DNA from 3 places in the Thioalkalivibrio sp. ALD1 genome. Region 2 is predicted to be linked to each of the others. Evidence: predicted binding sites of a transcription regulator. Region 2 holds the regulator's gene; each other region holds the start of a gene.
The links. Region 2 encodes FliA, which starts transcription of late flagellar genes. Its sites were predicted from a motif close to GCTAAAGTTNNNNNNNNNNCNGCCGATA; they were not measured.
Positions count from the first base shown of each region.

Region 1: F623_RS0101290 (methyl-accepting chemotaxis protein) is a predicted target of FliA. The motif match lies at 4,849-4,876, and genes of this name have one in related genera.
Region 3: flgM (flagellar biosynthesis anti-sigma factor FlgM) is a predicted target of FliA. The motif match lies at 1,961-1,988, and genes of this name have one in related genera.

Region 1 covers NZ_KB906241.1:265,900-273,733, reverse strand. The annotation lists gene F623_RS0101305 (SLC13 family permease) at 1-1,423, opposite strand, end outside; gene F623_RS0101300 (universal stress protein) at 1,675-2,523, shown strand; gene F623_RS0101295 (ATP-binding cassette domain-containing protein) at 2,880-4,802, shown strand; gene F623_RS0101290 (methyl-accepting chemotaxis protein) at 4,969-6,984, shown strand; gene F623_RS0101285 (GNAT family N-acetyltransferase) at 7,006-7,834, opposite strand, start outside.
Region 2 covers NZ_KB906242.1:335,757-343,590, reverse strand. The annotation lists gene F623_RS0106250 (flagellar motor protein) at 1-651, opposite strand, end outside; gene F623_RS0106245 (chemotaxis response regulator protein-glutamate methylesterase) at 652-1,758, opposite strand; gene F623_RS0106240 (chemotaxis protein CheA) at 1,761-3,893, opposite strand; gene F623_RS0106235 (protein phosphatase CheZ) at 3,975-4,751, opposite strand; gene cheY (chemotaxis response regulator CheY) at 4,853-5,233, opposite strand; gene F623_RS0106225 (RNA polymerase sigma factor FliA) at 5,291-6,052, opposite strand; gene F623_RS0106220 (MinD/ParA family protein) at 6,049-6,873, opposite strand; gene flhF (flagellar biosynthesis protein FlhF) at 6,860-7,834, opposite strand, start outside.
Region 3 covers NZ_KB906250.1:1,202-9,035, forward strand. The annotation lists gene F623_RS0112550 (chemotaxis protein) at 1-917, opposite strand, end outside; gene flgA (flagellar basal body P-ring formation chaperone FlgA) at 1,161-1,895, shown strand; gene flgM (flagellar biosynthesis anti-sigma factor FlgM) at 2,027-2,341, shown strand; gene F623_RS0112565 (flagella synthesis protein FlgN) at 2,367-2,852, shown strand; gene F623_RS0112570 (flagellar brake protein) at 2,971-3,687, shown strand; tRNA gene F623_RS0112575 (tRNA-Pro) at 3,785-3,861, opposite strand; gene F623_RS0112580 (MerR family transcriptional regulator) at 3,919-4,275, opposite strand; gene F623_RS0112585 (integration host factor subunit alpha) at 4,259-4,558, opposite strand; gene pheT (phenylalanine--tRNA ligase subunit beta) at 4,563-6,923, opposite strand; gene pheS (phenylalanine--tRNA ligase subunit alpha) at 6,923-7,834, opposite strand, start outside.

The DNA of each region.
Region 1 (7,834 bases), on a different contig from region 2:
AGGCCAGCAGGAATACGGTCTTCCAGCTCACCGAGCGGTAGGCGTCGTCGATACTGATGACCCCGGTCAGGATCATGCCCAGTGCGCCGGTCAGCAGTGCCACCGACAGCATGATGTCGGTGAACAGGATCAGTCCGACGGTCAGCGCCAGGAAGAACAGCGCATGCGGGACCTTGGAAGGGCGCAGTTCCTCGTGCGGGTAGTCGGAGGTGATCACGACAAAGTCGCGATCCTTGTCCAGGCGGGCAAGGGACTCCCAGGTGCAGTGGACCACCAGGATGTCCCCGATCTCCAGCGGGATGTCGCGCAGGCCCTCGCCAAAGGTCTCGCTGCCCCGCTGGATGCGCATCACCGACAGGCCGTAGGTCTGGCGCATGGCCAGTTCGGTTACGGTCTTGCCGGCGAGATTGGAGCCGGGCGCGATCGCGACCTCGGCGACCCCGGAGCGGCCGGTATCCAGGGCGTTCGCGAACACGTCCAGGCGGGTCGTCGGGCGCTTGCGCGTGTCCGCGCACAGCTTCTCCATGCGTGCGGGGCTGGCCAGCACGGCCAGATGCGAGTTGGGCTGGATCTCGTAGCCGGTCCAGGGCGCCATGCGCAGTTCGTCGTGCTTGTAGGTGCCGACGATCGCGATCCCGCTCTCGCGCTCGATCTCGGCCACAGTACGGCCGACCAGCGGATCCTTCTCGGGCACGAACACCTCGTGGATCTCGTAGGACAGGCCGTAGACGCGCTGGAAATACTCCTTCGCGCTCTCGCCCTGCGTGGCCTTGGACTTGACCGAGGGCAGCACGAAGCGGCCCAGCACCACGAAGTAGACGATCACCGTGACCAGCAGCGCCAGCCCGATCGGTGTCACGTCGAACAGCTGGAAGGGCTCCATGTCCGACGGCAGCAGGTCGTTCAGCAGGATCAGCGGACTGGAGCCGACCAGGGTGATGGTGCCGCCGACGATCGCGGCGAAGCCCATCGGCATCAGCAGTCGCGACAGGGGAATGCCCAGGCGATTGGAGATCCGGCTCATCACCGGCATGAACAGAGCGGCCGCGCCAATGTTCTGCATGAAGCTCGAGATCACGCCGACGGTACCGGAGACGGTCGGGATGATGCTCTTCTCGGTGGTGCCGCCCACGCGCATGATGAACGCGGCCACTTTGTGCATCACGCCGGTCTTGTCCAGTCCGGCCCCGATGATCATTACCGCGATGATCGCGATCACCGCGTTGGAGGCAAAACCGCTGAACAGCTCGTCCTGCGCGACCAGCAGCCCGAGCCCGGGCACCAGCGTCAGCAGGCCGAGCAACACCATCACCGAGATGGCGGCCAGGTCCACGCGGATGATCTCCGTGACAAACAGGAAGATGGTGAACGCAAGAAGCGCGAGCACCACGATCATCTCGGTGGTCAGCGTAAGGTTTTCCATGTATCGAGTTCGTGTCCTGAAGACCCGCGCCGGACGGCGCAGGGTCGGGGCCGAGGGGACTGACGGGAGGGCCTCGACCGCTGGCCGAGGGTGCGGCAGTTACCGCCAGCACTACCCCTTGAAAGCGCGGGATTATTTCATCCCGGGCGGTCGGACGCAAAAACCGGGCCGCTTGCGCCGTTCGCGAAATGCCGGCTGCCGTATCCCGGCCGGTCGGTTATGCTGGGCAGAAACCGTCAGGGAGACGCCCCATGTCCGACACTCCGCTTTGCCGTTTCGAGACGGTCGTGCTCGCGACCGACGGGACCGAGTTCAGTGCGTCGGCCGAGGCCGTTGGCCTGGATCTGGCTCACCGTTGCGGGGCCCGACTGATCATCGCACGCATTATTCAGACGGATACGCAGCACGACGCGCTCTCGCCCCGGCGCAGCCACGATGCGAGTGTAGCGGCGCAGGGCGACCTGGACGCGATCGAGAAAAAGGCGCGTGCGCTGGGTGTCGATGCCTCGCCGATCCTGCGCCACGGGGTCGATCGGTACAAGGAAATCGTCGGTATTGCCGAGGAATACAAGGCCGGACTGGTCGTGATCGGACGCCGCGACCGAAGCGATCTCGCGCGCCTGATGGTCGGCGATGCGACGCGCAAGGTGGTGGGCACCGCACCGTGCAACGTCATGGTCGTTCCGCGTGGCGCGCAGCCGCCGCACCGCGGTCTTCTGGTTGGGACCGACGGCTCCGAGTTGGGGGACCAGGCCGCGCGGGCCGCCATCGAGTTGGCCGGCCATTGCCAGTTGCCGATCACCATTGCTTCGGTTGCCGTGCCCGGCCAGAGCGACGAGCGTCGTCAGGAGGGCGTGGATGCAATTCAGCGCCTGCAGGGCGAGGCCCGCGAGCAGGGCCTTACGGCGGACGCGACCTTCGAGGAGGGGCGAGCCGAAATCACCCTGATTGATCTGGCGCGACGGGACAACCGCGACCTGATTGTGGTGGGCAGCCATGGACGCACCGGTCTCAAGCGCTTGCTAATGGGCTCGGTGTCGGAACGCGTGATCGGCGGTTCCGAATGCCCGGTGCTGGTGGTCAAGAACGCTAACGTCTGATCACGTGTCGATGCGGCGCGTCTGCCCCTGAAACCCTTCTCGCTCGGCGCCTGCCGGGTTCTTCAACTGGATTCCTCTAGGGAAACACTGATTCATGTACACACTCGCGTTGGCACCCCAGGTTTTCCGAGACAAGGCGCGTCGGGCAGCGGGTAGTGGCTCTACCCGCAAGCGGCGCAACGCAGGATCGGGGAACCTGGGGTACCAACCCCAAGGGGCTCGGCCGCTTTTGCGCGGGAACGGCGTTGCGGCTCCCTTGTGCAGAATGACTGCACGGCAGTCGCCGCGCCTTGTTCGCACGCAAAAGCGACTCGAGCGCGAGCGTGTATCATGAATCAGTGTTTCCCTAGATCCCGATGGCTCTGCTGACCCTGCGCGATATCCACCTGGCCTATGGCATGGCGCCGTTGCTGGATGGCCTGAACCTGAGCCTGGAGCCCGGTGAACGCGTGGCGGTAGCCGGGCGCAACGGCGAGGGCAAGTCGACCCTGCTCAAGGTGATCGCGGGCGCGATCCAGCCGGATTCGGGCGAGGTGGTCCGCCAGGACGGCCTGACAACCGCCTGGCTGACCCAGGAGCTGCCGCCCGGGGTCGAGGGGACGGTGTTCGATGTGGTCGCCGAGGGGCTGGGCGATGCCGGGCAATTGCTGGAGCGTTTTCATCACCTGAGTCAGGCCGCCGCCAGCGGGGATGCCGAGGCCCTGGAGAAGATGGGCCCGGTCCAGGCCCGGCTCGAGGCGATCGACGGCTGGAGCCTGCAGAACCGGGTCGAAACGACGCTCTCGCGCCTGGAGCTCGACCCCGACGCCGGTTTCAGCGCGCTCTCCGGCGGGCTCAAGCGCCGCGTCTGGCTGGCGCGCGAACTAGTGCGCGAACCGCAGCTGTTGCTGCTGGACGAGCCGACCAACCACCTGGATGTGGCTGCGATCCGCTGGCTGGAGGAATTCCTGCGCGGGAGCGGGCTCACGGTGGTGTTCATTAGCCACGATCGCCAGTTCATGGAACAGGTCGCCACCCGCATCCTGGAGCTGGACCGCGGCAAGGTGCACGAACATCCGCCCTCGATCGAGGCCTTCCGCACGCGCCAGGCTGAGCGCCTCGAGGTCGAGGCACGCCAGCGCGCCGAGTTCGATCGCAAGCTGGCACAGGAGGAGGCCTGGATTCGCCAGGGCATCAAGGCGCGGCGTACCCGCAACGAGGGCCGGGTGCGCGCCCTTCAGGCCCTGCGCAAGAAGCGCGCCGAGCGCCGCGAGCGCAGTGGGCAGGTGCGCATGCAGCTGTCCCCCGAGCAGCGTTCCGGGCGTCTGGTGATCGAGGCGGAACATGCGGACTTCGGCTACGGCGACCAGCCGGTGGTACGAGACGTGAACCTGCTGCTCCAGCGCGGCGATGCCCTGGGCATTGTTGGCCCGAATGGCGCCGGCAAGACCACGCTGCTGCGCGGGCTGCTGGGCCAGGTGGCACCGCTTGCCGGCACGGTGAAGCTGGGTACCCAGCTCGAGATCGCCTATTTCGACCAGGCCCGGGCGCGTCTCGACGAGACGACGACCGTGCAGGATGCGGTCGGCGAGGGCCGTGACCGGGTCACCGTGAACGGCGAGACCCGGCATGTGCTGAGCTATCTCGGGGACTTCCTGTTCCCGCCGGAGCGCGCGCGCCAGCCCGTATCGGCCCTGTCCGGTGGCGAGCGCAACCGGCTGCTGCTGGCCAAGCTGTTCCTGCGCCCGGCCAATCTGCTGGTGCTCGACGAGCCCACCAACGACCTGGACGTCGAGACCCTCGAGCTGCTGGAGCAGCTGCTGATCGAGTACACCGGCACGGTGATCGTGGTCAGCCACGATCGCGCCTTCCTCGACAACGTCGCCACCAGCACGCTGGTACTGCCGGGAGATGGCACGGTCGAGGAATTCGTCGGCGGCTGGTCGGATTTGCCCGCCCGCGTCACGCAGCGCCTGCTGACCCGCGAAGCGGATACCGGGGTCAGGGAGACTCCCCCCGCGCCAGCCGCTCGAGCCCCGTCCGAGTCGACGCCTGCGGCCCCTGAACCGGCGCCCCCCCGCGCCCGCAAGCTCTCTTACAAGGAATCCCGCGAACTGGAGGCGCTGCCGGGCCGGATCGAGGCGCTGGAAAACGAGCACCAGTCGCTGGCCGAGGCCCTGTCGGACCCGGAGGTGCTGCGCGACGGCGAGCGGGTGCGCGAGCTTCAGGCCCGGCTGGAGCAGGTCGAACGTGACCTGGCGGTGGCCTTCGAGCGCTGGGAAGCGCTGGAATCACCCTGATCCTTCCTGCGTCACTCGGTGTGATGTAATTCTCAAAACGGTTGGGGCTCAACTTCAGGGGAGTGCGGCCGTAACAGGGGATGAATCGTCTCTACAGGCAGCGGAATAGTCCGCTTGCGTATGCAGGCATGCGCCCGGCAGAAGGCGCTGAGGAAGGAGTCAACCCATGCTCGACAAACTCTCCATTCGGGGGCTGCTGATCGCCGGCTTCGGCCTGGTCGTCGCCATCCTGATCATCAATTCGCTGCTGGCGCTGCGTGCCCTGAATGTGGGCGGGCAGGGCGTAGCCGAGCTGACGCAGTCGGATTATCCGGCCGTCGCGCGTGTCAACCAGGTGGAGCAGCTCCTGCAGGAGAGCGCGGCCTTTCTCGGGTTCTACCTGATGAGCGAGGAAGACGAGCACCGCGATGCCTGGCTGACCGCGATGGACGAGCTGGACGTCGCCATGGATGCACTGGTCAACGATCCGGTGGTGCAGGCCTCGGACGAACTGAGCGCCTCCGCGGAGCAGGTACGCGCGAGCGTCGACGGTTTTGCCGGTCACCGGGAGCGACTGATCGAGATCGCCGAAGACGTGGCCCAGAACATGCCGGCGCAGGGTGTTGCAAACTCGCGAGCCAACCCGGCAACCATGCAGATGACGCAGCTGACCAGCACCATGATCGACGAGGAGATGGCGCGGGCACGCTTCCAGCGCTCGTTCGAGCGCCTCAACGATTTCTACAGTCTGCGCACCAACCTCCTGCAGATCACCTCGAACCTGCGCGGCTTCATCGCGTTTCGTGATGACTCCTTCGAGCAGAACCTGAGGCTGTATCTCGGCCAGACCCATGACGTGCTGGCGCGACTGCTGGAACAGTACGACGAGCTCGATTTCGAACAGCAGATCGCGGTCGAGGACTTCGAGGGGTTGCTGAGTGATCTGGACAGCGCGATTCAGGAGATCGTCCGCATCCACGGCAGCGAAGAGGCCCTGCAGGACGCGTTCCTGATCCGCACCGAGGTCGGCCCGGTCATCCTGGAGGCGCGCACCGAGTTGCAGCAGTTGTCGGAGCGGATCACCGACCGGGCCGAGCGTTCCGCCGAGGAGCTGACCGCGACCATGCGCAACACGCAGATGACCCAGGGCGTGCTCGCGCTGATCGGCGTGACCCTGGGTGTGGCCGGCGCGGTGTTCATCATCCTGGTGGTGCGTCGTGCGCTGGCCCACTCGACCGAAGCGCTGGAAGAAATCGCCGACGGTGACGGCGACCTCAGCCGTCGCTTGGACGAAGACGGCCTGCTGGAGACTGCCCAGCTGGGACGCGCCTTCAACCGCTTCACCGACAAGATCGCGCAGGCCGTGGGTAATGCCCGTAGTGGCACCGAGACCCTGAATCGCGCGACCGAGAACCTGAACCAGGAGGCCTACCAGGCCCGCGAGGCGGTCTCGCGCCAGCGCGACGAGACGGAACGCGTCGCCACCGCGATCAACGAACTGCAAAGCAGTGCCGAGGAGATTGCGCGCAACACCGACGCCACCTCCCAGGCCGGGCAGGAGGCCAGCGGGGCGGTGAACAACGGCTCCGAGGTGATGGAGAAGAACATCACCTCGATGTCCTCTCTGCTGGGCACGGTCGAACAGGCCGCCGGTACGGTTGCCAAGCTGGGCGAGGACTCCAAGCAGATCGGCACAATCCTTGAGGTGATCCGCGGCGTGGCCGAACAGACCAACCTGTTGGCGCTGAACGCAGCGATCGAGGCCGCGCGTGCCGGCGAGCATGGTCGCGGGTTCGCGGTTGTGGCCGACGAGGTGCGCAAGCTGGCGACCCGGACGCAGGAATCCACCGACGAGATCGAGAGCATGATCTCGCGCCTGCAGACCGCCACCAGCACGGCAGTGAAGGCCATGGAGCATGGCCAGGAAGAGGCCGAGACGACCATGGAGCACACCGCCGAGGTGAACGGCGCCCTGCAGCAGATCCGCCAGTCGGTGACCACGATCGTGGAGATGACCGACCAGATCGCGGTTGCCGCGCGTCAGCAGACCACCGTAGTCGAGGACATCAACCGCAACATCGTGCAGATCTCCGACGGGGCCGACCAGTCGGCCAACACCGCGGATCGGGTCAGCGCGGCCTCCGACGAGCTCAAGCAGGTCGAACGCGAGATCCAGCAGGCGCTGGCCCAGTTCCGCCTGTAGTGTCGCTGGCGCACCCCGGGCTCACGCCTCGGGGTGCGCCAGCCAGGTCTGCGCGGCCTGGCGCAGGCGCCGAATGGCCTCCCGCCGTCCGGAAAGCCCCAGTTCACGGGCGAGCGCCTCGCCATCCAGGGACTCGATGGCGGATTGCAGCAGCCTTCCTTCCGGCCCTTGCGGCGGGTGCGCAACAAGGGAGCGTCGCAGGGCAGCGCGTATCCATTCGAGTGGGCGTTGCCGCAGTGCAAAGGCCCCAATCTCTTCGATGTCCCGGGCGTGATCCCGGACGGGTACCGTGACGGTGGACGGCTGGATGGCTTCAAGGGCCCGGCGTTGCCGCCCCGTCTGATCGCGTAGTAGCGCGGCCCCGCCCTCGCGCCAGTCGCGCGCGAAAGACGCTGCGGCTGCATCGACGAGGGCGGCGGTGTCTTGTGTCATCGCCCGGATCAGTACGATCGACACCTCGCCGCTGGCGGGATCGGGTCGTTCCCCGACCCGCACCGGCCGCCAGCCCGTCTGCCCCCAGAACCGTACTAATGCCGGTTGCAGTCCGAAGCTCGTGCCGAGCAGCGCGATGTCGTGGTGTGCCGCGCATTCCTCGACTGCGCGCAGCAGGCGGCTCCCAAGTCCTCTGCCTTGCCAGGAGGGGTGTACGGCGAGCCGTTGGATGCGCCACCAGGCCCGGGTGGCCAGCGCGAACTCGCCGCGAGCCGCCAGTGTGCAGGGCAGGAAGTGTCCCTGGGGGCGCCGCTCCCCGGCCCAGACCGCTTCTGCAAGTTTGGGCGCAAGCCCCCCCTCTTTCTGGACCAGGGCAACCCCGAACAGCGCCCGGTCCTGCGCACCGACGAGCAGCATC
Region 2 (7,834 bases):
ATGCTGGGAGCGCTTCTGGATAATCGACTTCAGCTTGTTCGCCACCGGAAGGAACAGCAGATTCGCCGAAGCGATCCCGTAGATGGTGGCGACAAAGGCCGCGGCAATCCCCGCCCCGAGCTTGCTCGGATCCGCGAGGTTCTGCATGACCGCCATCAACCCCATCACGGCCCCCACAATACCCAGCGTCGGGGCGTAGACCCCCATGCTCTCGAATACCTTGGCGCCCTGGGTATCGAAGTGCTCGCGATTGTCCAGGTCCGCCTCGAGAATCTGGCGGATCGTCTGCGGTTCGGAGCCATCAACCAGTAGCTGGAGTCCCTTGCGGGCAAACTCGTCGTTCTCTTCGTCGGCCAGGGTTTCAAGGCCGAGAAGCCCCTCCTTGCGTGCCACGTTGGACCATTCCACGATGCGTTCCAGCATCGCCTCGTTGTCGATCCGAGGAGGCTTGAAGGCCCAGGGCAGGATCCGCATCCCGTGCAGGAAAACCGCCATCCGGGCCTGTACCAGGGTGGCCCCGAGCGTCCCGAGCACCACGATCACGAACGCGGCCGCATTCCAGAGTGCACCCAGACCACTCCCTTTCGCGATGCTCCCCCCGAGCACCGCGACGAGCCCCAGGGTGACCCCGATGAGGCTCAGGATATCCATCTAGCAAAACCCCTTCACCAGTGCCGGGCCAACCTCCGGCAACGGGTACACCTGGTCCACCAGCCCAGCCTCTGCAACTGCGGCGGGCATGCCATACACGACCGACGTCGCGGCGTCCTGTGCCCAGACCTGCGCACCGGCGGCCTTCAGTGCCCGCGCACCCTCGCGACCGTCCGCACCCATTCCGGTCAGCACCACGGCCAACACCTGACCACGCAAAGCCTCCACCGCCGAACTGAACGCGGCATCCACGCTGGGCTTGTAGATCGTACCCAACGGGCTCTCGCTCACCCGCACCGTGGTCTGGCTACCGCGCTCCAGGGTGGTTTGCATCCCCCCGGGAGCCAGCAGGGCGACCCCCGGACGCATCACATCTCCGTCCTCGGCCTGCTTGACCCGGATCTGGCACATTGCATCCAGGCGTTCGGCAAACGCGGGCGTAAAGCTCGCAGGCATATGCTGGACCAGCAAAATCGGCTGCGGAAAATTCGCGGGTAGCCCTTTAAGGACCTCCTGCAGAGCCACCGGCCCACCCGTGGACGTCCCGATCAGCACGGCGCGAACCTGGCGCAACGGTACCGCCGGGCGGCTGACCGGCGGCGCCTGACGCTGCACCTCGGCGGCCTTGCGGTCCGCCTCTTCGCGGCGCGCCGACGGCCGAGCCTCCACCGCCGGCCGCACGCTTCCGGGTTCGCTGGCCGAGCGGGCCCGGCTGCGCGAAAGGCTGCGCACCCGTCGGCGCAACAACATGCGGGCGCTGTCTTCGTCGGACGCGATATCGCTGAAGCGCTTCGGTAGAAAATCGACCGCCCCGGCCTCCAGCGCATCCAGCGTCGCCTGAGCACCTTCGGTCGTCAGGCTCGAGAACATCAACACCGGGCGGGGATTTTCCGCCATGATCCTGCGCACAGCGGTAATGCCATCCATTACCGGCATCTCGATGTCCATGGTCACGACATCGGGATCCAGTTCCTTGACCTTGCGAATCGCCTCCTCGCCGTTTTCCGCGCTGCCGACGACTTCAATACCCGCGTCGGAATCCAGAATCTCGGCGATGCGACGGCGGAAGAACCCGGAGTCGTCCACCACCAGTACCTTTACTGGCATTCTTAGCCCTCGACCGTTTGTGCGGGACGCCGGGTGCGGCCCGCCGACGGGAGCTTGTGCGTCAGCAGGCCCACCAGATCGGCGACATCCAGGATCAGCGCGATCCCACCGTCACCCGTGATCGTGGCACCCGCCAAACCCTTGACGCCCTGCAGATTCTGCCCCAGTGGCTTGATGACCACCTCTTCCTGTCCCACCAGATCATCGACCACCAGCCCCACCTTGCGGTCTGCGGTATGCACCACGACCACATGCGATTCCGGTTTCGCTTCGGGGATAAATCCGGGCTTCAACCAACGCTTGAGATAATGAATTGGAAGCGCTTGATTTCTCACTACAATGACTTCCTGATCGTCCACGTAATGGGTCTTGGTCAGATCCAGGTCCAGGATCTCCGAGACGGACGCCAGCGGGATCGCGAATCGCCGCCCGTCGAGGATGACCATCAATGCAGGGAGAATCGCCAGAGTCAGTGGCAGCTTGACCCGCAGCGTGGTCCCGACGCCAATCTCCGAATCGATCTCGATGGTGCCATTGAGCTGCGAGATCTTGGTCTTGACGACGTCCATCCCCACCCCGCGCCCGGAAACATCCGAGATCTCGGTCTTGGTGGAAAAACCGGCCATGAAGATCACGTTGAAGGCCTCGCGATCGGTCATTCGCTCTGCCATGACCGGCTCCATCAGGCCCTTCTCTACCACCTTGCGCCGAAGGGCCTGCGGGTCCATGCCGCCGCCGTCGTCCTTGATCAGCAGCGCGATGTGATCGCCTTCCTGTGCGGCACCCAGTACGACCGTACCCTTGCGCGGCTTGCCCGCCTTTTCGCGCACTTCGGGGGTTTCGATGCCGTGGTCCACCGCGTTGCGCACCAGGTGGACCAGCGGATCCGACAAAGCCTCCACCAGATTCTTGTCGAGGTCGGTGTCCTCGCCAAAGATCTCCAGTTCGATCTCCTTGCCGAGGCTGCGCGACAAGTCCCGGATCACGCGCGGAAAACGATTGAAGACCTTGTTGACCGGCTGCATGCGGGTCTTCATCACCGACGTCTGAAGATCCGAGGTCACCAACGCCAGCGAGCTGATGGCCTTGCCCAGCTCGTCGTCCACATGCTGGCTGCGCAACATGCTCAGGCGGTTGCGGACCAGCACCAGTTCGCCGACCAGATTCATGATCTCGTCCAGTCGCTCGGTATTCACGCGCACCGAGGTCTCACCCTGAGAAGCCTGTCGGGAGCCGCCCGCAGCCGCCGGCTTGGCCGGCTCCTTGGCGGGTTCCGGCGCTGAAGACGGTTTGGGATCGTCGGCAGGTTCGGGCTTCGCGCTCGACTCTTCGGGGGCTTCGGCATCGCTGGCTTTTGCAGGTGAAGATGCCGGCGACGCACTGGCGGGGGGTCCATTCCCACGCGCCTGCAGTTCGTCCAGCAAGTTCTCGAACTCGTCGTCCGAGATCAGGTCTCCGCCACCATCGGTGGCCCCACCCTCACCGGATTCCGCGCCAGTCGACTCCCCGGAGCCGCTCGCCGCTTCGACCGCCTGCGGGGTACCATCGCCATGCAGCGTATCGAGCAGGGCTTCGAACTCGTCATCGGTGATTTCGTCATCCGCGCCCACCAGCCCCGAATCATCGCCTGCATCGTCACCTGCGGCCGTGGAGGTGGCTTCCACCTCGGCGGGGGGCGCCGGCTCAGGCTCAGGGGGTACATCTGCGGTCGGGGCTGCCTCGGATTCGGAGTCACCAGCCACGTCCTCGTTGTTGGCCATCTTCCGCAGGTCTTCGACCAGATCCGCCTCGGCCGGAGTAGGCTCCACCCCGGAACGCAGGTCGCCGAACATTACGTTCAGCGTGTCGAGCACCCGAAGCATAGTATCCATCAAGTGGCTATCGACACGCCGCTCGCCATTGCGCAGCAGGTTGAAGACGTCTTCCGCGTGATGACAGACCGTCACCAGCGCATCCAGGCTGAGAAAGCCCGCGCCGCCCTTGATCGTGTGGAAGCTGCGAAATACTGCGTTGAGCAGATCCCGGTCATCGGGATGCTGCTCCAGATCAATCAGCTGCTCGTTGAGCCCTTCGAGCAGTTCCCCGGCCTCAATCAGGAAGTCCTGAAGGATTTCGTCGTTGGGGTCGATGGCCATTCGGTCTCTCCATTCCGGTGAGGCTTGCCGTTTAAGGGATGGGTCCAGGGAAAGCGATGCCGATTATCGAATCGGCATCCCCTAGAAGCCCAGACTGGACAACAGATCGTCCACCTCGTCTTGTCCTTGAACGACATCTTGGCCGGAATCTTGAGTCTTCGGCACTGCCGGGCCATGTCCACGCCGGTCCGCTTCACGCTGCTCCGGGTCGCCCCCCATCTTCTTCTCGGCGGCCTCCACCGTCTCCATGCGCCCGCTCGACAGCCGGATCAACGAAACCAGATTCTCCTCGAGATCCGTCACCAGCTGAATCACCCGACGAATCACCTGACCGGTAATGTCCTGGTAGCTCTGTGCCATCAGCACCTCGGACAACAGGCGCCGCAGTTCCTCGGTGTCGTTGTTCGCCTGGGCGAAGAACTCATCGAGATCGCGGGCGAACTCGCGGAACTCGTCCACCGAGAGCTGGCGATTGCGAAAGCGCGTCCACTTGGCCGTCAGCACACCCGCCTGCTGGCTGAAAGACTCGGCGATCGGGAGGCTCGTCTCGATAGCGGTCAACGTCTCGTGAGCGGCCTTTTCCGTCATCGTGACCACATAATTCAGGCGTTCACGCGCATCCGGGATCTCGGCCTGGGTCAGCTCGACCAGTCGCGAATCACCGCGGAAGCTTTGCAGGGCCTCGTGGAGATCACGGGTCAGCTTGCCCAGCTCGTCAAACAGCTCGCGATCGTATGGCCGCGCCAGATCCTGAATCAGCCCCCGGGCGGCAACGTCATCGCCTGCTTCCAGAACCTGGACAAGCTCGCGTGCGCGTGCAAGCTGCTGCTCCTCCACCGATTTTTCTTGTTTGGTCATCCAAAGCCCCTTGCTCGCTCCCTACCCCGGGCGTGCTGACCGGGATCTACCCCTTGGCCACGGCGTTGCGCGGACCGCGGGTACCGCATTCAAGACCCCAATTACCCTTGGGATTCAATGCGTTCGAATATTTTGTCGATCTTTTCCCTGAGGGTTTCCGCGGTAAATGGTTTCACCACGTAGCCGTTCACACCCGCCTCGGCCGCCTCGACAATCTGATCACGCTTGGCCTCCGCCGTCACCATCAGCACCGGCATCGTCTTCAGCTTGTCGTCCGCACGCACCGCCCGCAACAGATCGATGCCCGGCATATTGGGCATGTTCCAGTCGGTAATCAGAAAATCGAAGTCACCGTTCTGGAGCATCGGCAGTGCCGTGCTGCCATCGTCGGCCTCTTGCGTATTGTTGAAGCCGAGATCACGCAACAGGTTCTTGATGATCCGCCGCATCGTGGAGAAGTCATCCACGATGAGAATTTTCATTCCCTTGTCCACAGGTCACTCCGGGATAAATTTTTGTGGGTACCAATGGCGTGGCTGTCAGAATAACTGCAAAGCCTCACCGTCTTCGAGCCAGGATCCCATGCGAGCGCGCAGCCGGATCACGGCCTGACTGCGAATCTGGCTGACGCGCGACTCCGTCACACCCAGAACCGCGCCAATCTCGCGCAAGTTGAGCTCCTCAATGTAATAAAGCGAGAGCACCAGGCGCTCGCGTTCGGGCAGATCCCCCAACGCAGCGGCCAACTCCTCGCGGAAAGCCCCCACCTCCATCGCTCTCGCGGGCGAGGCCTCCTGCCCTTCAACCACCCGGTCGGCATCGCCATCGGTGCCGCCCAGATCATCCAGTGCAAACAAGTGTGCGCCCGCATGGTCCTGCAGCATTGCGTAGTACTCGTCGATCGGCACCTCGAGGACCTCGGCGACCTCGCTACCGCGGGCCGCGCGTCCCTCCCGGGCCTCGACCGCCTGAATGGCCTCGGCGATCTTGCGACTGTTCCGGTGAACGGAGCGTGGCGTCCAGTCGCAGCGCCGCAACTCGTCGATCATCGCGCCGCGGATGCGAATACCGGCATAGGTGGCAAAGGTTGCGCCCTGCCCGCCCTCGAACTGCCGTGCAGCCTCCAGCAACCCGATCATCCCCGCCTGGATCAGATCGTCCACCTGCACCGAAGCCGGCAGTCGCGCCATCAGATGATGTGCGATGCGATGCACCAGCTCGATGTGCTCCGCGACGCGCTGCTCGTGGCCGGTTGCGGCCACGCTCTCGTATCCGGGGAGGCGATTACGCGACGACATCATGCACTCTGCAGCATTCGCTCGACGAAAAACCCGACGCCGCCATCAACGCCCCGCGCCACGGGCCAGCGATCGACGGTGCGCGCGAGTTCGGTGAAGGCCTTGGCCGCGGGGCTACCGGGATACTGCTGCACGACTGGTGCCCGCTTCTGCACGGCCTTGCGCAGATTCTCGTCCATCGGGATGTACCCGGCCAAGTCCAGGATGACTTCCGGCAGATAGTTGCCACAAACGGTTGCAAGTTTCTGCAGCAATCGCTCGGCACCAGCGCGATCCTGCACCATGTTCGTAACCAGACGGAAGCGCCGAATGCCATGATCTCGGTGCAGCACTTTGATCAGGGCGTACGCATCGGTAATCGAGGCAGGCTCGTCACAGACCACCACCAGGGTCTCCTGGACCGCGCGGCAAAAGGTCGTGACCGATTCCTGCAATCCGGCCGCGGTGTCGACCACGAGTACATCCAGCGGTTTGGAATAGGCACTGAACGCGTGGATCAACCCGTTGTGCTCGACTTCGGAAAGGTTGGCCATCGAAGCAATCCCCGAGGCCGAGGGGATGACCTTGATCCCCTCGGGACCGTCGATCAGGATGTCCTGCAGATCCTCGACTTGTGCGGTCACCAGATCGTGCAGGGTTCGCTCGGGCCGCAGTCCGAGCAAGACGTCGGCATTTGCCAGCCCCAGATCGGCATCGAACAGCATCACCTCGCGCCCCAGCCGTGCGAGCGCGACGGACAGGTTGACCGAAACGTTGGTCTTGCCAACCCCGCCCTTGCCGGAGGCGACCGCGATGACCTTCAGCGGCGAATTAGTGCGTGGCATAACGTCCCTTTCCCACCGGATGGATCATTTCCAGGACACCCGCATCCCGGCTGGTGCGCCTTGCCGCCTCGCTGCGAGGCGCGCTGGTGAAGTCCGCAAGGGTTTCGTCGGTCCATCGTTCATCGCGTGACATTCCGCGCGCGGGCCGACGCTCTTCGCCGAGCGCCCGCCGAGTCAGATCACCCGTCTCGACCCGATGGAAGTCTTCCGCGATCCGCTGGCCATCACTGACAAAGGTGAGTCCCAGATGCTGATCGAGCAATACCGACAACGTCTCCCCCAACTGTTCGGCTTCATCCAGTTTAGTCAGTACGAGCGCCGTCGGCTCCGTCTTGCGAAAAGCATCCAGCACCCGACGCAGCGCCGCGGCCTGGGTCGTCGCGGAGACGACCAGCCAGCTCTCGCAACGCACGCGACCCGGCCAGCCGGCGAACAGCGACTCGTCTCCCACCGTCGAGGGCGCCTGACCCGCGGTGTCGACCAGGACCAGATGTCCATCATCCAAACGCGCGGTCATGTCCCGCAACTCGCGCACGCCCTGCAACACCCGCAGCGACACCCCTGCCATAGTCGCAAAGGCCTGCAATTGACGGGTCGCCCCAATACGCTGTGAATCCAGTGTGACCAGCGTAACCGAATCCGCGCCCATGCGGCGGATTTGCCGCAGGGCGATGCGCGCGAGTGTGGTGGTCTTGCCCACTCCCGTAGGACCCACCAGTGCCAGCACACCCCCCTCGTCCAGGATATCCGGGTGGCGGGTGGCAATCGCCCCCGAGAGCCTGGCGCGCAGGCGCTCCCACGCCTGTTCCACGGTGCTGTCGTCGAGGATGCTCCCGGCGAGGCTGCGCGCCAGTGATTCGCTGAAGCCCCGGTCCATCAGGCGCGCCTTGCATTCCGCCGCAAGCGGATGCCGCGCCGCCCATTGTGCGGCCTCATTGTCGCTGTGCTGACGCGTCAGAAG
Region 3 (7,834 bases), on a different contig from region 2:
GTTTGGTCAAGCACGGCTTCGGCCAGTTCGTCGGGGTTGAACTTGGACAGAAACGCATCTGCCCCGGCGCGCTTGACCATATCCGTATTGAACTCGCCACTGAGCGATGAGTGGAGCAACACCCGCAGATCTTTCAACTGATCGTTCGCACGGATCCGGGCGGTGAGGGTATAGCCGTCCATCCGCGGCATCTCGATATCCGATATCACCATCTCGATCACTTCGTCGACGGTACCGGCCTGCGCCTGTTCCTCAAGGAAATCCAGCGCCTCGCGACCATCCTTGAACACCAGGTACTCCCAACCCAGCCCCTTGATCGCACCCTCGATCTGCTTGCGTGCAACCACCGAGTCATCCACGATCACGATCTTTCGCTGACCGTGCCGGGCCCGCTCCTCCTCGGCCTCCGCACGCACCTCGTCGGATACACGTGACGGCAACGGATTGACGATCGACAGCACCCGCTCGACGTCAATAATCTCGACCAGCTTGTTGTCGATCTCGGTGACGGCCACCAGGAAGGATTCACGTCCGGTCCCGCGTGGCGGCGATTTCACATCTTCCCAGTTCACGTTGACGATGCGGTCGACGGCCGACACCCAGAAGCCCTGGACCGATCGGTTGAATTCGGTCACGACCACCTTGTGGTCGTCCGTCTCGCCCACCGCGGTACGCAACCCCATCGCGCGCGCCAGATCGATGATGGGGACGGTCCCGCCTCGCAGGGTGGCCACACCGCGCACAACACTCAGGGATCCCGGGATCTGCCGCAGCGGCGGAGACGGGATGACCTCGCGCACCTTGAATACGTTGATCCCGAAGGTCTGCGAACTCCCCAGGTGAAACAGCAGCAGTTCCATGCGGTTCTGCCCCACCAGTTGAGTACGCTGATTCACGTCGTCAATGAATTGACTCATTGTCCTGTTCTCCCCCTCGCCCGGCGGCCGGCCACACCGACCCACCGGGCCCAGTGTGCACCGCCGGGACTGGCGCTGTCATGCCACAAACCGCCGCTACATGCCGATTGCATGCGTTCTTGCCTCCATAACGGCCGCCCGTCGCCACTCTTGAGAGGACAGACCCAACCCTCTGGCATGTTTTCTGCTTGCACAAGGACCAGAAGCCTCTTGAAGACCGACGAGCCGGTACGCACCCAGACCATGAATCAGCCCATACCTCAACCTTTCGTTCGCTCCCGGTGGCTCACGGCCGTAGTGGGTCTCATTCTGGCCGTGGTCTCCGTGACGGCACAGGCCGAGATCGAGGCAGTGGATAACATCCGTCTGGCGGCGGAGCGTTTTATCCAGGAGGAGCTCAACATTACACCGGGCGACGAAGCGGTAGAGATTCAGATCGGGCGGCTGGACAACCGCCTGCGCCTGGCCCGATGCAGCCAGGCACTGGAGACCCGGTTCCCGCCCGGAGGACGGCGCGATGGCAATACGGCGGTCCAGGTTCAGTGCGAGGCCCCGGTGAGCTGGTCGATCTTCGTCCCGGTCACGGTCGAGCGCTATGCGGAGGTCCTGGTCGCCAGCCGCACCCTGCGGCGCCAGCACACGATCCTTCCAGGGGATCTGCGCACCAAGCGAATTCAGACTTCGCGCCATGCAGGAAGCTATTTCGAGAACAAGAATGAGCTGGTGGGGCTGCAAACACGGCGCAATATTCGACCGGGCCAGATCCTGGGCCAGCAGCACGTCACCCAACGCGAGGTGGTCAGCCGCGGCCAACGTGTCACGATTCTGGCCGAAAATGGCTCGGTGGTGATCCGCATGCAGGGCGAGGCACTGGAAAATGGCATCCTGGGCGATCGCGTCCGGGTCAAAAACACCTCTTCCGGGCGCGTCGTGGAAGGCGAGGTACTGGAGTCCGGACATGTACGCGTCGCGCTGTAGAATGGCGAGATGACCCACAACCATCCACAAACTGTGAAGCGACTCGAATATTCACGGCTCAAGGGACTACAGTTTCAGCTGATGCTGCCGCTAACCCCTGCAGTAGAATTGCAAAAACAGGAAATCGAATGATGGATATCAAAGGCCCGAACTCACCCGGCCTGCGCCCGGATGGCAATACCTCGAGCGTAAAGGGCCGCGAAGAGACGTCCCGGCCCGATGCAGGTGCCAAAGGCAATGCCTCGGCACCCGTACGTCAGGATGACTCCGTTACCCTGACCGGTGCGGCGCAGGCGATGAACGCCGCCTCCGAGGCTGCCAACAACGCCCCGTTCGACGAGGCGCGTGTCGCCGAACTGCGCGAAGCGATCTCCAATGGCCAGTACCCGGTGGACAACGAGCAGTTGGCCGATCGCATGATCGAGCTGGAAAGCCTGTTGCGCTAAGAGCCACTGACAGAGAACCCCGACGATGTCGCCCGAACAACGCCACGCTTTCCTCCGCTCGCTGGAGGCCTCGATTCGCCTGAGCCATCAGCTGGAAGAGATCCTGCTGCAGGAGACCCGGGCCGTGGAATCGCGGGCAGCTGACAACCTGCACGACGTCGTCGCCCAGAAACAGACACTCCTGCAGGACCTGGAGACCGAGAGTCGCCGACAACGCGAGACACTCGAGACCGCTGGCGAAACCTACACGCCCGAGGGCATCGCACGACTGTTCAACCGCCTAGAGGGCGGCGCCGAGCTGGAGGATCACTGGCAGGCCCTGCGCCGCTCGGTGGAGCGCTGCAACACCCTCAACCAGGGAAATGCCCGCCTGATCGATCGTGACCGTCGCCGCGTGGAGCTTTCGATTCAGATCCTGCGCGGCGAGGAGCCTGGCCCGGCCCCCACCTACGACCCCTACGGCCGCACACAGTCCGGCAGCCGGACTGGTCGGCGCATCACTCGCGCATGACCCGCGCGCGCTCTGCGCGACACTCTTTCACCCTTCTCCGACCCGCACGCGGGGCTAGTATTCCGGGCCGCCGGACAGTACCGTGCGGCTTGGCCCAATAACGACAACTACGCCACGCATGGACGAGACCGACTATACCGTCGACCGGCCGGAGCGGATCGCCGGCATCCTCAAGGATCTGGACCACAAGCTCACCCTCGTCAATGTCCGGCTCGATGACGATGGTCCGCTGTACAACTCCGCGTTGGTCCGCCTCGATTCCGAAACACGCGAACTCTTCCTCGACGAACTCACCCCCATCGAAGCCAATCGTCATGTAAAGGAAGGCACCCGCATCCGGGTGTTCGCCAGTCTGCGCGGCGTTGCCGTGCGTTTTTCGGCCGTCGTCTCGCGCACCGAACGCGAGGACGCTGGAGCCCTGTACGTCTGCCCCTACCCGGAAACACTGCAATACCTCCAGCGTCGCGAGACCTTTCGCGTGCACATCCCCATCAGTCAGCGCCCGGGCGTGGAATTGCAGTACGGCGACTGGGACGAACCCGGGATCGGCGATCTGGCCGACCTCTCGGTCCAGGGAATGTGCGTGGAGGTACCGCAGGAATGGGTAGACGACCTCGAGATCGGAAGCCCAATGCGTTTCGAGAACCTGCTCTTGCCGGATGTCAGTGAGCGCCTGGGCGGCGATCTCCGACTGGCCAACCGCCGCCGCAGCCCACGCGATGGCTACGTGTATGCCGGGTTCCAGATAACCGGGATGAACCAGTGGCTGGAGCGCCAGATCAACATCGCCCTGCTCTACTACCAGCGCGAGGCACGACGACGTTCGATGGAGTGACCGCTCAACCCACGCGGATATACCCCGGACACGAAAAAAGGCCGCTTGAAGCGGCCTTTTTAATTCACTTGAAACACTTTCTACAAGTGATTGATATTGGTCGGGACGGCAGGATTTGAACCTGCGACCCTCTGCACCCCATGCAGATGCGCTACCAGACTGCGCTACGCCCCGAAGCCGCGAATCATATCCGATTCCCCGCCCTCACGAAAGAACCCGGTCCGCGGGGAATCAGGCCCGTAGCACGCGTAGAACCGATTCCAGTTCCGAGATTGTGTCCTGGATGATCTGGCGCGCCTGCTGGCGATCGCCCTTGGCCTCGTCGCCCGAGAGCTTCTGCCGGGCGCCGTTGATCGTATAGCCCTCTTCGTACAGCAGGGCCCGGATCTGGCGGATCAGGATCACGTCCTGGCGCTGGTAGTAGCGCCGATTGCCCCGCCGCTTGACCGGTTCGAGCATCGGAAACTCCTGCTCCCAGTAGCGCAGCACATGGGGCTTTACCTGGCACAGTTCGGCGACTTCGCCAATGGTGAAGTACCGCTTGCCCGGGATCGCGGGCAGTTCCTGGTGGTTACTCGCCTCCAGCATAGCTTTCGACCCTCTCGCGCAGCTTCTGCCCCGGACGGAAGGTGACCACGCGACGTGCAGAGACCGGGATTTCCTCGCCGGTCTTCGGATTGCGACCGGGCCGCTGGTTCTTGTCGCGGAGGATGAAATTACCGAAGCCCGAGAGCTTCACGCCCTCGCCCTCCTCCAGCGACTGGCGCATCTCTTCGAAGAACATCTCGACGAATTCCTTGGCCTCACGCTTGTTCAGGCCCAGTTCTTCGTTCAGCGCGGCGGCAAGGTCCGCCTTCGTCACTGCTGCCATGGAATCACTGCCTCAGGGTTGCCTGGAAGCGAGCGTGCAGATGCTCGACGACCTTGTCGGTGACGTTTGTTACGTCCTGTTCGCCTAGGGTGCGATCAAAAGCCCGCAAAATCAAGCCCAAAGCAAGACTCTTCTCGTCTGGATTCAAGCCCTTGCCCTGGTAGACATCAAACATGCGCACGCCCTGCACCAATTCCAGGTTCAGTTCCCTGATTGCATTCAGCACATCCCCTGCGGGGACCGCCTCCTTTACAACCAGCGCCAGATCACGACGGATCGAGGGGTACGGCGACAACGGCGTGAACTGGGCGACCGGGGCGTGCAGGATCGCTCGGGCATCCAGGTCGAACAGGTAAACGGGTTCTACATCGAACTGCTTGCAGAGCGCGGGGTGCAGGCGCCCGACCCAGCCAATGGGGCGGTCACCCGCCAGAATCCGCGCGGACTGCCCGTCGTGGAGCGCAGGATGTTTCTCCGCGCGAAACCCCAGCGGCGCATCCACGGAGGCACAAAGTGCCTCGACCACACCCTTGGCATCAAAGAAATCGACGCGGCGCGATGCGGCGTCCCAGTGCTCCGGATGCGCTCGCCCACCCAGCAGGCCCGCGAGACGCGGCTCCTGGCGCAGGCCGGAGGCATCCGGCACAAAGCGCAGGCCATGTTCGAACAACCGCAGGTCCGGCTGCTGGCGCGCCTGATTATGGGCCGCCGTGGCAACCAGGCCGGGCCACAGGCCGGGGCGCATCACCGCCAGGTCGCTGGAGATCGGGTTGGCCAGGCCCAGGGGCTCCACCGTGGGATAAAAGGCCCGCGAGGCCTCGGCATCGATAAAACTGAAGCTGATGACCTCGTGAAAGCCCTCGCTCGCCAGTTGCTCGCGCAGCCCGCGCAGGGCTGGGGGTCGCTCGGCTGGCGCCACCGGGGACGGCAGGCGCTGAGGCAGGCGGTCATAGCCATGCACCCGGGCCAGTTCCTCGATCAAGTCTTCCTCGCGCTCCAGATCGAAGCGCGCGCGCGGGGCCCAAACCTGCCACCCGTCCTCCGCAGACTCCACCCGGCAAGCCAGCGCGCCCAGGATACGCTCGACTTCAGCATCCCCGAACGTCGTACCGAGGAGCCTCTCGATGCGCGGCCGGCGCAGCTGGATCGGCTGTTCGAAATGAGACGACGGCGGCTCGCCGACCCGCTCCACCGGCCCGCACTGCCCGCCACAGATCTCCAGCAGCAAACGCGTGGCGCGCTCCATGGCCTGCTCGACCAGCGTCGGGTCCACGCCGCGTTCAAAGCGATGCGAGGCATCGGTATGCAGGCCATGAGCCCGCGCCCGCCCGGCCAGTGCCAGCGGGGCAAAGTGGGCACACTCGAGTACCACCCGAGTCGTGTCGTCACCTACCGCGCTGTCGGCGCCCCCCATGATCCCGGCCAGCGCCACCGGAGCGGTCGCCGAGGCGATCACCAGGTCCTGCTCGGCCAGTTCGACGGTCTGATCCCCGCCCAGCAGGGTCAGCGACTCGCCGGAACGCGCCCAGCGCACCTCGATGGTGCCCCCAAGACGGCCCGCATCGAAGGCATGCAGGGGCTGCCCGAGTTCCAGCATCACGTAGTTGGTGACATCCACGATCGCGCTGAGCGGCCGCACACCGGCCCGGCGCAGGCGCTCGGTCATCCATAGCGGCGTGGGCGCACGCGCATCCAGGCCGTCGAGCACCCGCGCCGCGTACAGCGGGCAGGCCTCGGTATCCTCGACCCGGACCGCAACACTGACGTCCAGCTCTGCCCCGGTCTGTTCGGCCACGTTCTCGTTCAGCGGCCGGTCGAGAAGCGCCGAACACTCGCGGGCAATCCCCCGCATCCCGAGACAGTCGGCCCGGTTCGGCGTCAGATCCACTTCCAGGATGTGGTCATCCAGGCCCAGCGCCGTGCGCAGGTCGGCGCCGATCTCGAGGTCCGTGGGGAGTGCGAGCAGGCCTTCGGCATCCTCCGCAAGCCCCAGTTCACGCGCCGAGCACAGCATGCCCGCGGAGGCGACACCGCGCAGCTTGGACTTCTTGATCCTGAAGTTGTCGGGCAGCACCGCGCCGACCACCGCGACCGGCGCTACCATGCCTTCATGCACATTGGGTGCGCCGCAGACGATGGTCAGCGGTTCGGCCTCTCCCGCCTCGACCTGGCAGATACGCAGGCGATCAGCATCCGGGTGCGGCTCCACCTTCGCCACCCGGCCTACGCGCACACCACTGAACGCGGGTGCCGCCACCTCGATCGCGTCCAGCTCCAATCCCGCCATGGTCAGGCGATGGCCCAGCTCCTCGGGGGTCTCGTCGATCTGCAGCCAGTCCCGCAGCCACTGAATACTGATGCGCATTAGCCGGTCCGTCCGAATTGGCGAATGAATCGGATGTCGTTGTCGAAGAACAGGCGCAGGTCATTCACGCCATGGCGCAGCATCGCCATCCGCTCGACCCCGAGGCCGAAGGCAAAGCCGGTGTACTGTTCCGGGTCGATGTCGACATGGCCCAGCACGTTCGGGTGCACCATGCCGCAGCCCATCACCTCCAGCCAGCCGGTATGACTGCACACCCGGCAGCCATCACCGCCGCAGTGAACACACTGGATATCGACTTCGGCCGAGGGCTCGGTGAACGGGAAGTACGACGGACGAAAGCGCGTGGCCAAGTCGTCGCGGCCAAAGAAGCTCTGCAGGAACGCGCTCAGCACGCCGCGCAGATCCGCAAAGGTGATGTCCTCGTCCACACAGAGCCCTTCCACCTGGTGAAACATCGGGCTGTGCGTCAGATCCGAGTCGCAGCGATAGACCCGCCCCGGCGCGATCACGCGCAGCGGCGGCTTCTGTTGCTCCATGGTCCGAATCTGCACCGGCGAGGTATGGGTGCGCAGGACGCGGTGGGCGTCGAAGTAGAACGTGTCGTGCATCGCCCGCGCCGGGTGATGTTCGGGGATGTTCAGCGCCTCGAAGTTGTGGAAGTCGTCCTCGACTTCGGGCCCCTCGGCCACACGGAACCCGAGCCCGGCGAAGAACGCCTCGATGCGCTCCAGCGTATGGGTGATCGGGTGCAGCGAGCCCTCGGGCAGGCGGCGCCCCGGCAGGGTCACGTCCACCTGCTCGCTGGCCAGCTGCTCGGCCAGGGCGCTGTCGGCCAGGGCCTGCTTGCGGGCCTCGATCAGGCCGGCGACCTCGGTCTTGGCCTCGTTGACCTTCTGGCCGGCGGCCGGGCGTTCCTCCGCCGGCAGCTTGCCGAGCTCCTTCAGCTGGGC